DNA from 4 places in the Bacillus sp. CGMCC 1.60114 genome. Region 1 is predicted to be linked to each of the others. Evidence: riboswitches for the same ligand, from Rfam matches in the RefSeq annotation. Region 1 holds a riboswitch; each other region holds the start of a gene.
The links. A riboswitch is a leader RNA that binds a small molecule or an ion and turns the genes downstream of it on or off. The one in region 1 is predicted to bind S-adenosylmethionine.
Positions count from the first base shown of each region.

Region 1 (3,213 bases):
TATCTAATTTATGCTCTTTTTTAAATTGCTCTAAAAAAGCAATATGTTGAAATGCATTTAGTTCAATGTCTCCATCTGCTAGTGCTTTATTAGGTGTTGTATAGTCAGAAAACTCAACTAACTTAATTTGAATTCCTTCTTTTTCAGCTTTCTTTTTGAGAATATTCCATGATTCTCCATCCGTTCCTGTTACACCAATGCGAACGACTTTTTCCTTCGCTGCTGCTTCTTTTGAATCCTTACCACAACCACTTAATACCGATACACTCACAACCGCCGACAATGCAAATGCTAATAATTTTTTCATTTCATTTCCCTCTTTTCTTATTCTGTTTTATGATCTACGTAAAAATCTCTTCGCAAAATAGTTTCCTAAGTTTTGTGCAACTTGCACAAGAAGAATTAATAATACAACTGTTACAAACATCACGGATGTATCAAAACGCTGATAACCATATGTCATCGACAAGTCGCCAAGACCACCACCGCCAACAAGACCGGCAACTGCTGAAAATTCGATTAACGCAACTGTCATAAACGTAATCCCTAAAATTAATGGGGCTAACGCTTCTGGAACGAGAATCTCAAAAACAATTCTTAGCGGAGAAGCCCCCATCGCTTGAGCTGCCTCAATAACTCCTTTCGGAACAGAAACAAGATTTGTTTCTACCATCCTTGCAATTCCAATAGAAGCAACGAGCGTCATTGGAAAAATCGCAGCAGCCGTTCCAATCGTTGTTCCAATAACAGCACGCGTCACAGGACTAAGAGCTACTAAAAAGATAATGAACGGAATAGGACGAATCGTATTAATAACAATATTAAGGATAGAAAAGACCAGTTTATTTTCTAAAAAATTACCTTTTCTTGTCACATATAAAAGTAAACCTAGAGGTATACCAAGAATTGTAGCGAATATAAGGGTAGCAATAACCATTAATACCGTATCTCCAGTCGCATCTACAATCCGTGGCCAAAATGTACTCCAATCAACTCGCATGACTTTCAACCTCCCTCAACTGAACTTGCAAGCGCAGATGATGAATTGCCTTCTGAATTTCTTTTGACTCCCCTTGTAATTCAACGAGAAGATTTCCAAATAAAATGCCTTGTAGTTCAATAATATTTCCATAGAGTACATTTACATCAACGTTATAATGTTTGGCAATATAAGATAATAGCGGCTGTCCTGTTGCTTCACCAGTAAATGTTATACGATAAATGAGGCCTCCACTTTGAATTTTAGCAATCACGCTCTCTGGTAAGTGATCATTAATAACAGACCTTACAAAGTTTTGCGTCGTTTTTGTTTTTGGGCTTGTAAACACATCGAAAATCGTGCCTTCTTCAATCACCTTTCCCTTTTCCATAACAGCAACCCGGTGGCAAATTTCTTTTACAACTTGCATCTCATGTGTAATGAGAAGAATCGTAACTTTATATTCTTTATTTACCTTTTTTAAAAGATTTAAAATTTCTGACGTTGTCTCTGGATCCAATGCTGATGTAGCTTCATCACAAATTAGTACATCTGGGTATGTAGCAAGTGCTCTTGCGATGCCAACGCGCTGTTTCTGTCCTCCAGATAATTGCTCTGGATAATAATTCGCCTTATCTTCTAACCCGACAAATTGTAATAATTCTGTTACTCGCCTTTTAATTTCATTCTTTGGTAACTTCGCTAATTTGAGCGGATAAGCAATATTTCCATACACAGTTCGTGAACTGAACAAATTAAAGCTTTGAAAGATCATCCCAATCCTTTGACGCAACTGTCGTAACTCTTTTGTCGATAACAATGTAATGTCTTTCCCATCAATGGACACAATACCTGATGTTGGATGCTCTAACATATTGACTAAACGTAATAGTGTACTTTTCCCAGCGCCACTAAAACCGATAATACCGAAAATTTCACCTTGCTCAATCGTTAAGGATACATCTTCTACCGCATGTACAGATTGACCGCTCGACTCATACACTTTACTCACTCTGTCGAATGAAATCATCCTATTCCCTCCTATTCTCTGTAACAACCTGAAGTCATTCTTAAGGCAAATAAAAAATGCCCTTCTTCTTATCCAATTTCATAAGAAGAAGGGCATTTGAATATGCGCACTCACATCTTCTTATCTTTCAAGCTTCAAAAAGCTTGCTGGAATTAGCACGGTATTCAAAAGAATCCGTTGCTGAGGTATCATAGGGCCAGTCCCTCCACCTCTCTGGATAAGAATTCATATCGATTTAGTTGTCATTTAATTAGTTTTCATTATAAAACTCTGAAAAGTAAGAGTCAACAAAAAAATTAAACTTTTCAGTTTTAATTTAATGTAAATTTCTTTATCTCACATTTTTCTAAAAGGAAAACTCCCCAAAATAATGGAATAATTAAACGAATACAAAATCGAAACTGGGGGCTGTAACTGAAATGAAAACTGCTCTTTTACTCGTTGATATCCAAAATGATTATTTTCCAAACGGAAAAATGGAACTGCGCAATGCTAGCGAAGCGTGCGAATATGCAAAACGCATACTTCAACATTTCCGTGAAACAAATCAGCCTATTTTTCATATCCAACATGTTTCCACTCGCGAAAATGCAACATTTTTTCTTCCAAATACAGAAGGCGTACACATTCATGAGAATGTTCGTCCTTTGCAGCACGAAACAGTCATACTGAAGCATTATCCAAATAGCTTTCGAGAAACTTCATTATTACAGGAATTACAAGATTTACAAATCGAGCAAGTCGTTATATGCGGTATGATGACACATATGTGCATTGATGCTACAGTACGAGCCGCCTTTGATTTTGGCTTTACATGTACAGTAATACACGATGCGTGTGCAACGAAAGACTTAATCTTTAAAAATGTGTCTATTCCAGCTGTATATATTCACAATACAATTCTAGCTTCCTTAAATGAAGTGTATGCTGAGTTAATTAGCACAGAAGAGTTTATAAAGCGCGAAAAATCCCTTTAGACTTAATGAGGATATTAAAAAAACCTACTTCGACACAAAAAGAAAATAATTACCCATCATACATGGTTAATTGGGACAAACACCCTTTCAAATTACAATATAAATTCGTATTCTAGCACATTTTTAATTCCTATAACTCTATATTCTTATCAAGATGCACAAAAAGAAACACCGCCTTCAGCGAGCAAACTGAAAGCGGTGTCTTCTTGTCTAATCATAGATTTTCC
Region 1 is NZ_JBHTHG010000005.1:33,872-37,084, reverse strand. It holds gene ACFQZ1_RS02495 (MetQ/NlpA family ABC transporter substrate-binding protein) at 1-307, opposite strand, end outside; gene ACFQZ1_RS02490 (methionine ABC transporter permease) at 335-1,000, opposite strand; gene ACFQZ1_RS02485 (methionine ABC transporter ATP-binding protein) at 990-2,009, opposite strand; SAM riboswitch class I at 2,127-2,233, opposite strand; gene ACFQZ1_RS02480 (cysteine hydrolase family protein) at 2,429-2,986, shown strand.

Region 2 (3,213 bases), on a different contig from region 1:
GGACAGGGAATGAAGCTGTAGCTGCAGTTAGAGATCAAAATAAAACGGTACTATACGTGTATACACCAATGTGCGGTACGTGTCAACTTGCTAAAAAAATGTTAACGGTTGTTGAAGCCGCATTACCCCATTTGGAAATCGGGATGTTGAATGTAAATTATGCACCGCATTTTGCGCGGGAGTATGAAATTGAAAGTGTTCCGTGTTTACTTATATTTGAGAAGAATCAACTTGTGAAGAAAATCTATGCATTTCAATCTGTAGAATATTTATATATAGAATTACAATAGGCGGCAAATATTTTGCCGCCTCGACATATTTCTTGGGAAATATAAGCAACAGATTGCTTTTCGTACAACTTTTGTCGAGAGAAAGATACAGGAGAGCTCGTTATAGAAATGGAATGGTATTATATAGAACGTGATATGAGGAGGGTGACGGAGATGAAATTATATTCACTGCTTCAATCATTTGTAACATATGCCAATACGCAATATCATTTAGAGCCGCTACTGCCGCAATTTGAAAGGGCTGTTTGTTTTATTTTTCAAGATGAGCGTTATTCATTGAAGATTTCAAGAGAGAAAATTGAGCTTACGAATGGTGTACTGGGAACGGAAGAACTTGTTTGTTTTCATGAAGCTGATTTGCAGTTATTGATTACAGGACAAGTTCGCTTGCAGTCACTGTTACGTCGAAAAGCCATTACATATAAAGGGACATACCAAACCATGTTATTATTAGAATCTGTATTTCATATTTGTAAGCCGCTACGAGTAGGTGCGTAAGTTTCAGAAAGTTTATTCTTTGCAAAAATTTCTGTTGACATCTATTTCATGCGTTGATACAATTCAAAACATGAAATAATGAAAACTTCATAACGACAAAATCAGACGAAATTTACATCTGATTTTCTCTTATCAAGAGAGGTGGAGGGACTGTGCCCTATGAAACCCGGCAACCGTCAACTTATGTTGAAATGGTGCCAATTCCTGCAAAGCGAATGCTTTGAGAGATGAGAGGAAAGGATAATAGTAATTTATGTATATAAACCTTTCTGCTCATTTTAAAGCAGAAAGGTTTTTTTGTTGTTTCAGTGTAGGAGGACGCTCAAACGACAAATCGTTTTTATAATCTAGCTCCAGCGGCAAACTCTTCGCGTCTAAGAACCTCCCGCACGAAAAGGTAAAAAGCACCTTTTGTGCGAGAGAACCTTAGCCGGTCAGAGCTGAACGAGCCGCTTACGCTTTTTAACTAAAAAGGGGTGACATCAATGATTGTGTTAGAAAATGTAAAGAAAATATATCGCTCCAAAAACGGCGATGTTACTGCGGTTGATAATGCGAATTTACAAATAGAAAAAGGCGAAATTTTCGGAGTTATCGGATATAGCGGTGCCGGAAAGAGTTCCTTAATTCGCTTGTTTAATCAACTGGAGAAACCGACGTCTGGAAAGATTACTATTGGAGAGCGTGTGATTTCAGCGATCAGAGGAAGAGAACTTCGGGAAGCGCGTCAAGAAATCGGGATGATTTTCCAGCACTTTAACTTACTTTGGTCACGAACTGTTCGTGAAAATATTGCTTTTCCGCTTGAAATTGCTGGAGTGGAAAAAGAGAAAAGAAAACAGCGTGTAGATGAATTGATTCGCCTTGTTGGTTTGGAAGGACGAGGAGATGCGTATCCATCTCAACTAAGTGGTGGACAAAAGCAGCGCGTTGGTATTGCGAGAGCATTAGCAAATAACCCGAAAGTATTATTATGCGATGAAGCAACATCAGCATTAGACCCAGAAACAACAGATCAAATTTTAGATTTGCTTCTCGATATTAATAAACGCCTCGATTTAACGATTGTACTCATTACGCATGAAATGCATGTGATTCAAAAAATTTGTAATCGTGTTGCTGTTATGGAGAAAGGGAAGATTGTTGAAAGCGGCAGCGTTTTAGATGTATTTCGTAATCCGCAGCAAGACATTACAAAGCGCTTCGTTAAGCAAATAACAGATTCTGAAGATGCAGATGAAACAATTGAACATTTAGTAGAGAAGTACCCAGAAGGAAAAGTCGTGAAACTGCAATTTATTGGTGAAGCAGTGGAAAGACCAGTTCTGCAGAAATTAATGAAGAAAGATGGAATTGAAGTGAGCATTCTGCAAGGGAATATTGCTCAAACGACAAACGGGGCGTATGGAAGCTTAATTGTTCATTTAAAAGGTGACGAAGATGTAGTTGCAGAGGCAGTCGCAACAATTCAACAAGAGCAAGTAGAGCTGGAGGTGATTGCACATGGATAATTTGTTTCAAAATGTTGATTGGAACAAAATGCTAGAAGCTACGCAAGATACGTTATACATGACGGTAATTGCTACACTTGCAACGTTTGTATTAGGTCTTATTCTCGGATTAGTACTGTTTCTCACAGGAAAAGATAATCTATGGGAGAACAAGCCAGTTAATATTGTAATTAGCGCGTTTGTAAATATTTTTCGCTCTATTCCGTTTATTATTTTAATCATTTTACTGATTCCATTTACGAAGTTTCTTCTTAATACAATTCTTGGAGCAAGTGCCGCATTGCCAGCATTAATTGTTGGAGCAGCACCGTTCTATGCGAGAATGGTTGAAATTGCGCTTCGTGAAATTGATAAGGGGGTTATTGAAGCATCGAAAGCGATGGGAGCAAAGACGAGTACAATTATCTTAAAAGTACTGATACCAGAATCTTTGCCAGCACTTATTTCGGGTATTACGGTAACGGCAATTGCACTTGTAGGCTATACAGCGATGGCTGGAGTTGTTGGAGCAGGCGGTCTTGGTACACTTGCTTATTTAGAGGGATTCCAACGCAATAATGGCGATGTCACTCTCATGGCAACAATTTTTGTGCTTGTTATTGTATTTATTATTCAAATGTTTGGTGATTTTCTTACAAAGCAACTTGATAAAAGGTAAAGAGAAGTTTAGGGATTATTGGGATAAAGAGTTTTCGTCTAACACGAAAACTCCCTATAGATTTTATATTTTGAATATTGGAAAAAGAAGGGATGTTATAACATGAAGAAGGTATTATTTTCAGCACTTCTTGCTGTATTTGTATTTGCATTAGCTGCTTGTGGCGGCGGTGGAAAAGATAAGAAGACACTTGTAGTTGGTGCTTCTAACGTACCGCATGCAGTTATTTTAGAAAAAGCGAAACCACTATTAGAGA
Region 2 is NZ_JBHTHG010000003.1:83,056-86,268, reverse strand. It holds gene ACFQZ1_RS00575 (thioredoxin family protein) at 1-290, shown strand, start outside; gene ACFQZ1_RS00570 (hypothetical protein) at 444-788, shown strand; SAM riboswitch class I at 915-1,022, shown strand; gene ACFQZ1_RS00565 (methionine ABC transporter ATP-binding protein) at 1,274-2,299, shown strand; gene ACFQZ1_RS00560 (methionine ABC transporter permease) at 2,292-2,957, shown strand; gene metQ (methionine ABC transporter substrate-binding lipoprotein MetQ) at 3,060-3,213, shown strand, end outside.
Region 2: another riboswitch for S-adenosylmethionine. It lies ahead of ACFQZ1_RS00565 (methionine ABC transporter ATP-binding protein); the one in region 1 lies ahead of ACFQZ1_RS02485 (methionine ABC transporter ATP-binding protein).

Region 3 (3,213 bases), on a different contig from region 1:
CATCATGCGGAAAGGAAATTGCAGTACACGAACGTTCTTGGATTTACATACAATATCCGCCAAGCGGTATAACAAATATTCAAAAATATATTGAGCTCGGTGGGGAAGTGTATTGTACTTCTTGTGTTGGAAAATTAGAAAAACAGGAAAGCAACTAAAATGCTAAAAAGGTGATTGCATGAAAATAAGAAATATTGCTTTCATAATTACACTTGTAATCATTTGTTTTTTGGGCGGTACTTCATTTTATAAAAATCACATAGCTCATAAAGTAGAAGCGTATTTATTCTCACAAGGCGACCAGAAAGATGATTTAAAAAGTCTTGAAGTACGGTACGACTTTAAGTTCGGATATACGGTCGATGTTATGTACAAGGATGAACCACATGTTATCTATACGTATCGCTATCAAAAAATTGGAGATACGGCAAGAAAAGGAGTGCTTGCTTATAATAAAACATTACTTGATGACAAATTAGACCCTAACACTTATTCATACAAACATACACATTTTGGGGAGTATTAGGACTCTCGTTTACAACACTACGTCACCGTATGATTTAAATAAAAAAAGCTTTGCGCACATGCGCAAAGCTTTTTTCTTCCTATATTATAGACCAGCTTGCTCTTTTAAAGCTTCGGCTTTGTCTGTACGCTCCCAAGAAAGGTCTACATCAGTACGTCCGAAGTGGCCGTATGCTGCTGTTTGTTTGTAAATTGGGCGACGTAAGTCTAACATTTTGATGATACCAGCTGGGCGAAGATCGAAGTTGCTGCGAATTAGTTCTACTAATACTTCTTCAGATACTTTTCCAGTGCCGAATGTATCAACAGAGATAGATACTGGTTTCGCTACGCCGATTGCGTATGCAAGTTGTACTTCTGCTTTGTCAGCAAGACCTGCTGCTACGATGTTTTTCGCAACGTAACGAGCTGCGTATGCTGCAGAACGGTCAACTTTTGTTGCATCCTTACCAGAGAATGCACCGCCGCCGTGACGAGCGTATCCACCGTAAGTATCTACGATAATTTTACGACCTGTTAAACCAGCATCCCCTTGTGGTCCACCGATAACGAAGCGGCCAGTTGGGTTAATGAAGAATTTTGTATCTTCATCGATTAATTCAGCTGGTACAACTGGTTGAATTACGAATTCTTTTAAGTTGCGATCGATTTGTTCCCAAGAAATCTCTGGATGATGTTGCGTAGAGATTACAATTGTATCAACGCGAACTGGTTTACCGTTTTCATCATACTCAACTGTTACTTGTGTTTTACCGTCTGGACGTAAGTATGGTAATGTATCATCTTTACGAACTTCAGTTAAACGACGAGCTAATTTATGAGCAAGAGAGATTGGAAGCGGCATTAATTCTTTTGTTTCATTACATGCGAAACCAAACATTAAACCTTGGTCGCCTGCACCGATTGCTTCGATCTCTTCGTCAGTCATTTGACCTTCGCGTGCTTCTAACGCTTTGTCAACACCCATTGCGATGTCAGCAGACTGCTCATCGATAGATGTTAAAACTGCACAAGTTTCTGAATCGAAACCGTATTTTGCACGAGTATAACCAATTCCTTTAATTGTTTCACGAACGATTTTTGGAATATCTACATAAGTAGAAGTCGTAATTTCTCCCGCTACCAATACTAAACCAGTTGTTACTGTTGTTTCACAAGCTACACGTGCATTTGCATCTTTTGCTAAGATTGCATCTAAAATTGAATCAGAAATTTGGTCACTAATTTTATCTGGGTGTCCTTCAGTTACAGACTCAGATGTGAACAGATGACGTTTTTTTGTCATGTGGTAAACCTCCCTACAGTAAATGTATATATTGTACGGAACTCATCCTTAATTTGCCACAAACTGCGACATTCATGTATTCTCCCACAAGCGCAAAAGAAAAACCTTTCCTAATTAATAGAGGAAAGGTTGTATTCGCTACTTGCATACTGCTTTTTGCCCTTCGCTCTTATCGTTCGAGACATTACACCTCGCACAGGTTTAAGCACCTATTCACTTGAACTTGTCGTACATACAAGTGAGGTTGCCGGGCTTCATCGGGCCTGTCCCTCCGCCAGCTCGGGATAAGAGAGTATCCGTCCTCAACTATACTAAAGAAATGCTTTTCATTTGTCAATCCAAATACACATATTCCTATAAGTTTTTAACGACAGAAATTTATGGAAAAAAATAATATAATAACACAAACAAAAATAAATAAATAGTATACATTATTTATATGATTGTGTTATACTCTTGGTGGGGATTACGAGAATATTTATAAATTAAACAAAGGATGGTATCTAAATATGAGTACTGTGAATGTCCAAATTGGATTACATGAACTATTAAACGGAAGCAATGCACAGGTTCAATTGAGCGTTCCGCAATTAACGGAAAAAGTATTAATGAGAAAAGAAGGCAGATTAACTTCTACTGGCGCTGTTTCTGTTTCAACAGGAAAATATACAGGACGTTCTCCGAAAGATAAATTTATTGTAGACGAAGCATCTGTTACGGATAAAATTGCTTGGGGTTCTGTAAACCAACCGATTTCTGAAGAGCATTTTAATAAATTATATACAAAAGTATTAGAATACTTAAAAGACAAAGAAGAGCTATTCGTATTCAAAGGATTTGCAGGAGCAGACCACAGCTACCGTCTTCCTCTTCAAGTTATTAATGAATATGCATGGCATAACTTATTCGCACATCAATTATTCATTCGTCCAACTGAGGAAGAATTAAAAAATCATGATGCACAGTTCACAATTGTATCTGCACCAAACTTTAAAGCAGATCCAGAAGTTGACGGCACAAACTCAGAAACATTTATTATCGTTTCATTTGAAAAGCGTATCGTATTAATCGGAGGTACAGAATACGCTGGAGAAATGAAAAAATCAATTTTCTCTATCATGAACTACTTACTTCCAGAACAAGATATTTTTTCTATGCACTGCTCTGCAAACGTAGGTGAAGAAGGCGATGTTGCTTTATTCTTCGGTTTATCAGGAACAGGTAAAACAACATTATCTGCTGATCCGCACCGCAAATTAATCGGTGATGACGAGCATGGTTGGTCTGATAACGGCGTATTCAATATTGAAGGCGGTTGCTATGCAAAATGTGTGAACTTATCTCGCGAGAAAGAGCCACAAATCTTTGACGCAATTAAATTCGGCTCTGTTTTAGAAAACGTT
Region 3 is NZ_JBHTHG010000108.1:91,587-94,799, reverse strand. It holds gene ACFQZ1_RS16860 (hypothetical protein) at 1-158, shown strand, start outside; gene ACFQZ1_RS16855 (DUF3139 domain-containing protein) at 179-526, shown strand; gene metK (methionine adenosyltransferase) at 611-1,810, opposite strand; SAM riboswitch class I at 1,977-2,101, opposite strand; gene pckA (phosphoenolpyruvate carboxykinase (ATP)) at 2,320-3,213, shown strand, end outside.
Region 3: another riboswitch for S-adenosylmethionine. It lies ahead of metK (methionine adenosyltransferase); the one in region 1 lies ahead of ACFQZ1_RS02485 (methionine ABC transporter ATP-binding protein).

Region 4 (3,213 bases), on a different contig from region 1:
ATTTTTCAAAACAGAATCGATATTAAGCTTTTCTTAGGGCAAGCAAGTCCTGGGAGAAGCATCTATCCCTTATCAATGATGTACCCGCGGTTTCCGTACAGAAATAGCTCATCATGCACTTGTTTACGCAGGATGCTGATGAGGGGGAAGGAGTTAAAAGCACTCCAAGCTTATGCTTCTTGTTGAGCTTATACGAGATGTGAGTTCATTGGTGGTGGAATAGGTAGATGCAGCTATCTTTCACATTTCGAAAAGGACAAGCATATACTGCTTGTACCTCTTAACTTTCGTTAAAAGGAATATCGTAATCCAAATCCCAAAGAAGAGTGCTTGCGGAAACTGGCGCTCTTCTTTTTTGTTTTGTAAAAATTATATAGTAAACGTGAATATAGCAAAATGGACATTTGGATATGATTGGGCATTACAACATTGTAAGGCATATGTAAGGAAAATGAATATCTTCATTTAAACATGATAGTTAAACTAATAGTACATATGAATTAACTGAAGAGATAGTAAATGATAAGGAGTGATCGTATGGCATGGCTAACATACTTCACCATATATGGATTGTTATTGCTATATTGTGTACATACAGCTGAGGAAGTTGACGAATCGATGGACTTGCGACTGTGAAACAAACGAAGATAAGAGGACAAAAGATGTGGTGTATCAAATGACAATCTTTAATTATGCTTCCCAGGAAGTGACGAAACTTTATATAGGAATCACACAAGATGAGATTGATGCATAGAGAAAAGGAACCCATAAGGATTCCTTTTGTCATTCTAAATGATGTAACTTAAACCCATATATTTAAGATAGCGTTTAAGTTATATTACTTCATTTAATCTAGTTTCATTTACAGATTCAGATGTATTAGAAGAGTTGATTGTAGCATTATTAGGTTCCTTGTCTTTTTCTAAATGGAATTTTTTTAGAATCTCTAAAATAATCCATGATGGCACACCTTTGTCTTTTAACATCTTCCATAAATCTACTTCAGTAAACTTATGGTTAGGTTTTTTTGTTTCTTTATCAGATAATCGAATATCAAATTTAATAAAATCATCTTGTTTGTTGTCTTTAACTTTATTAGTAGAGAGATTATTTTTATCATTTTCCACAACGGTTGAATGATTTGTTTTTTCAGGTTGATACATTGTATTTATAGTCAGTCCAATTCTCATTTTTACACCTTCCTTTAATAATTATATATAAAAATAAAATAATTTTAATTTTTTTGAATAAAATGTCGCTGATATATATCCTTGATTATTTATCGTATTTCAAAAAAATATCAAGTATTAAAAAATTTCTTGCATTAACTGTTTTATTTGTAATAAAATTAGAATTAAGAAAATTCAATATAATCCAATATGAATACTAATAATTTCTTATCATGAGAGGTGGAGGGACTGGCCCTTTGAAGCCTCGGCAGCGGATTCATTATGAATACTGTGCCAATTCCAGCAAGTGCAAGGCTTGAAAGATAAGAAAGATGGCATAGATTTATTGTGTATACTTTAAGGCCTCTTTCTATCTTTTAGAAAGAGGTTTTTTTATTTAACATATTGAAAGGGGAATGAAAAATGGGAGTTTTACAAATTACTACACATCGGAATAAAATTGTACAAAGTATTGAGGAGAAAAAAGAGATTTATGTGAAAACGAGTCATGCTATTCATGATAATCCAGAGATAGGGAATCAGGAGTTCTTTGCATCAAAAACGCTTAGTTTATTGCTAGGAAGTGCTGGTTTTCAGCTTCAGCATCATATCGCTGGACATGAAACTGGTTTTATTGCAAGAAAAAGTTCTGGAAAAAAAGGACCTTCAATCGCTTTTTTAGCAGAATATGATGCACTTCCAGGCCTAGGTCATGCTTGCGGACATAATTTAATTGGGGTAATTAGTACAGCAGCTGCAATTGCATTGTCAGAAGTTATTGAAGAGATTGGCGGAGAAGTTGTTGTGTTTGGTACACCAGCAGAAGAAGGAGGACCAAATGGAAGTGCAAAAGGAAGCTATGTAAAAGCAGGTTTATTTAAAGAAATTGATGCAGCTCTTATGATTCATCCAAGCGGTAAAACAGCAACAACTAGTCCATCCCTTGCATTGGATCCACTAGATTTTCATTTTTACGGCAAGCCAGCTCATGCTGCTGCATCTCCAGAAGCAGGAATTAATGCATTAGATGCTGTTATTCAATTGTTTAATAGTATTAATGCACTTCGTCAACAATTACCTACAGACGTGCGTATTCATGGGATTATTACAGATGGAGGAAAAGCGCCCAATATTATCCCGGATTATGCATCAGCTCGTTTCTTTATTCGAGCAAAAACGAGAAAACGCTGCACCGAAATTACAGAAAAGATACGTAATATTGCACAGGGGGCAGCTCTTGCCACTGGTACAACAGTAAAGATTGAACAATTTCAAAATGAGATTGATAATTTAGTAATTAATCAATCTTTTAATGCGATAGTTGCCGAAGAACTAGAAAGCTTAGGAGAAGGGGTTCATCGTGATGAACGGGTAGGCATTGGTTCTACCGATGCAGGAAATGTTAGCCAAGTCATTCCGACAATTCATCCTTACATTAAAATTGGACGTGACGATTTAGTTGCACATACAGATGCATTTCGAGAAGCAGCACGCTCTGCAAGAGGAGATGAAGCATTAATCATTGGAGCAAAGGCGTTAGCACTAACTGCTTATCATTTAATTACGGAGGAAACATTGTTAGAAAACATTAAACAAGAGTTTGAGAATGGGAAAAAGCAAGGAGAATAAAGAAAAGGTATCCTCAGACGAAAAATGTCTGAGGATTATTATTTTGAAAATTAACAAAATTAGTATTATTATATAGTTGAGACAGAAAGAAATGAGGAATGTCCTGTGGAGATTGTATATGATCAGGCAAGATTGCAATTATTATCTATAAATGATTCAAGTTCATTGTATTCTATTATTGAAAAACATCCAGACATTTGGACATATTTAATAACAAAAATGGATTGTTTGGAAGATATGGAAAGATTAGTTGAAGAGTCAGTAGAAAAGTATAAAAGGGGAGTTGACCTTCCGTTTATTGTGATTGATCAAACGACTAATGAGATTGTGGGAACGACACGGTTATACAACATATCAAAGAAACACAAAACAACAGAACTCGGACATACTTGGTATAGTCCAAGCGTGCAAAGAA
Region 4 is NZ_JBHTHG010000107.1:28,864-32,076, reverse strand. It holds gene ACFQZ1_RS15220 (DUF3914 domain-containing protein) at 834-1,190, opposite strand; SAM riboswitch class I at 1,395-1,499, shown strand; gene ACFQZ1_RS15215 (M20 family metallopeptidase) at 1,593-2,798, shown strand; gene ACFQZ1_RS15210 (GNAT family N-acetyltransferase) at 2,904-3,213, shown strand, end outside.
Region 4: another riboswitch for S-adenosylmethionine. It lies ahead of ACFQZ1_RS15215 (M20 family metallopeptidase); the one in region 1 lies ahead of ACFQZ1_RS02485 (methionine ABC transporter ATP-binding protein).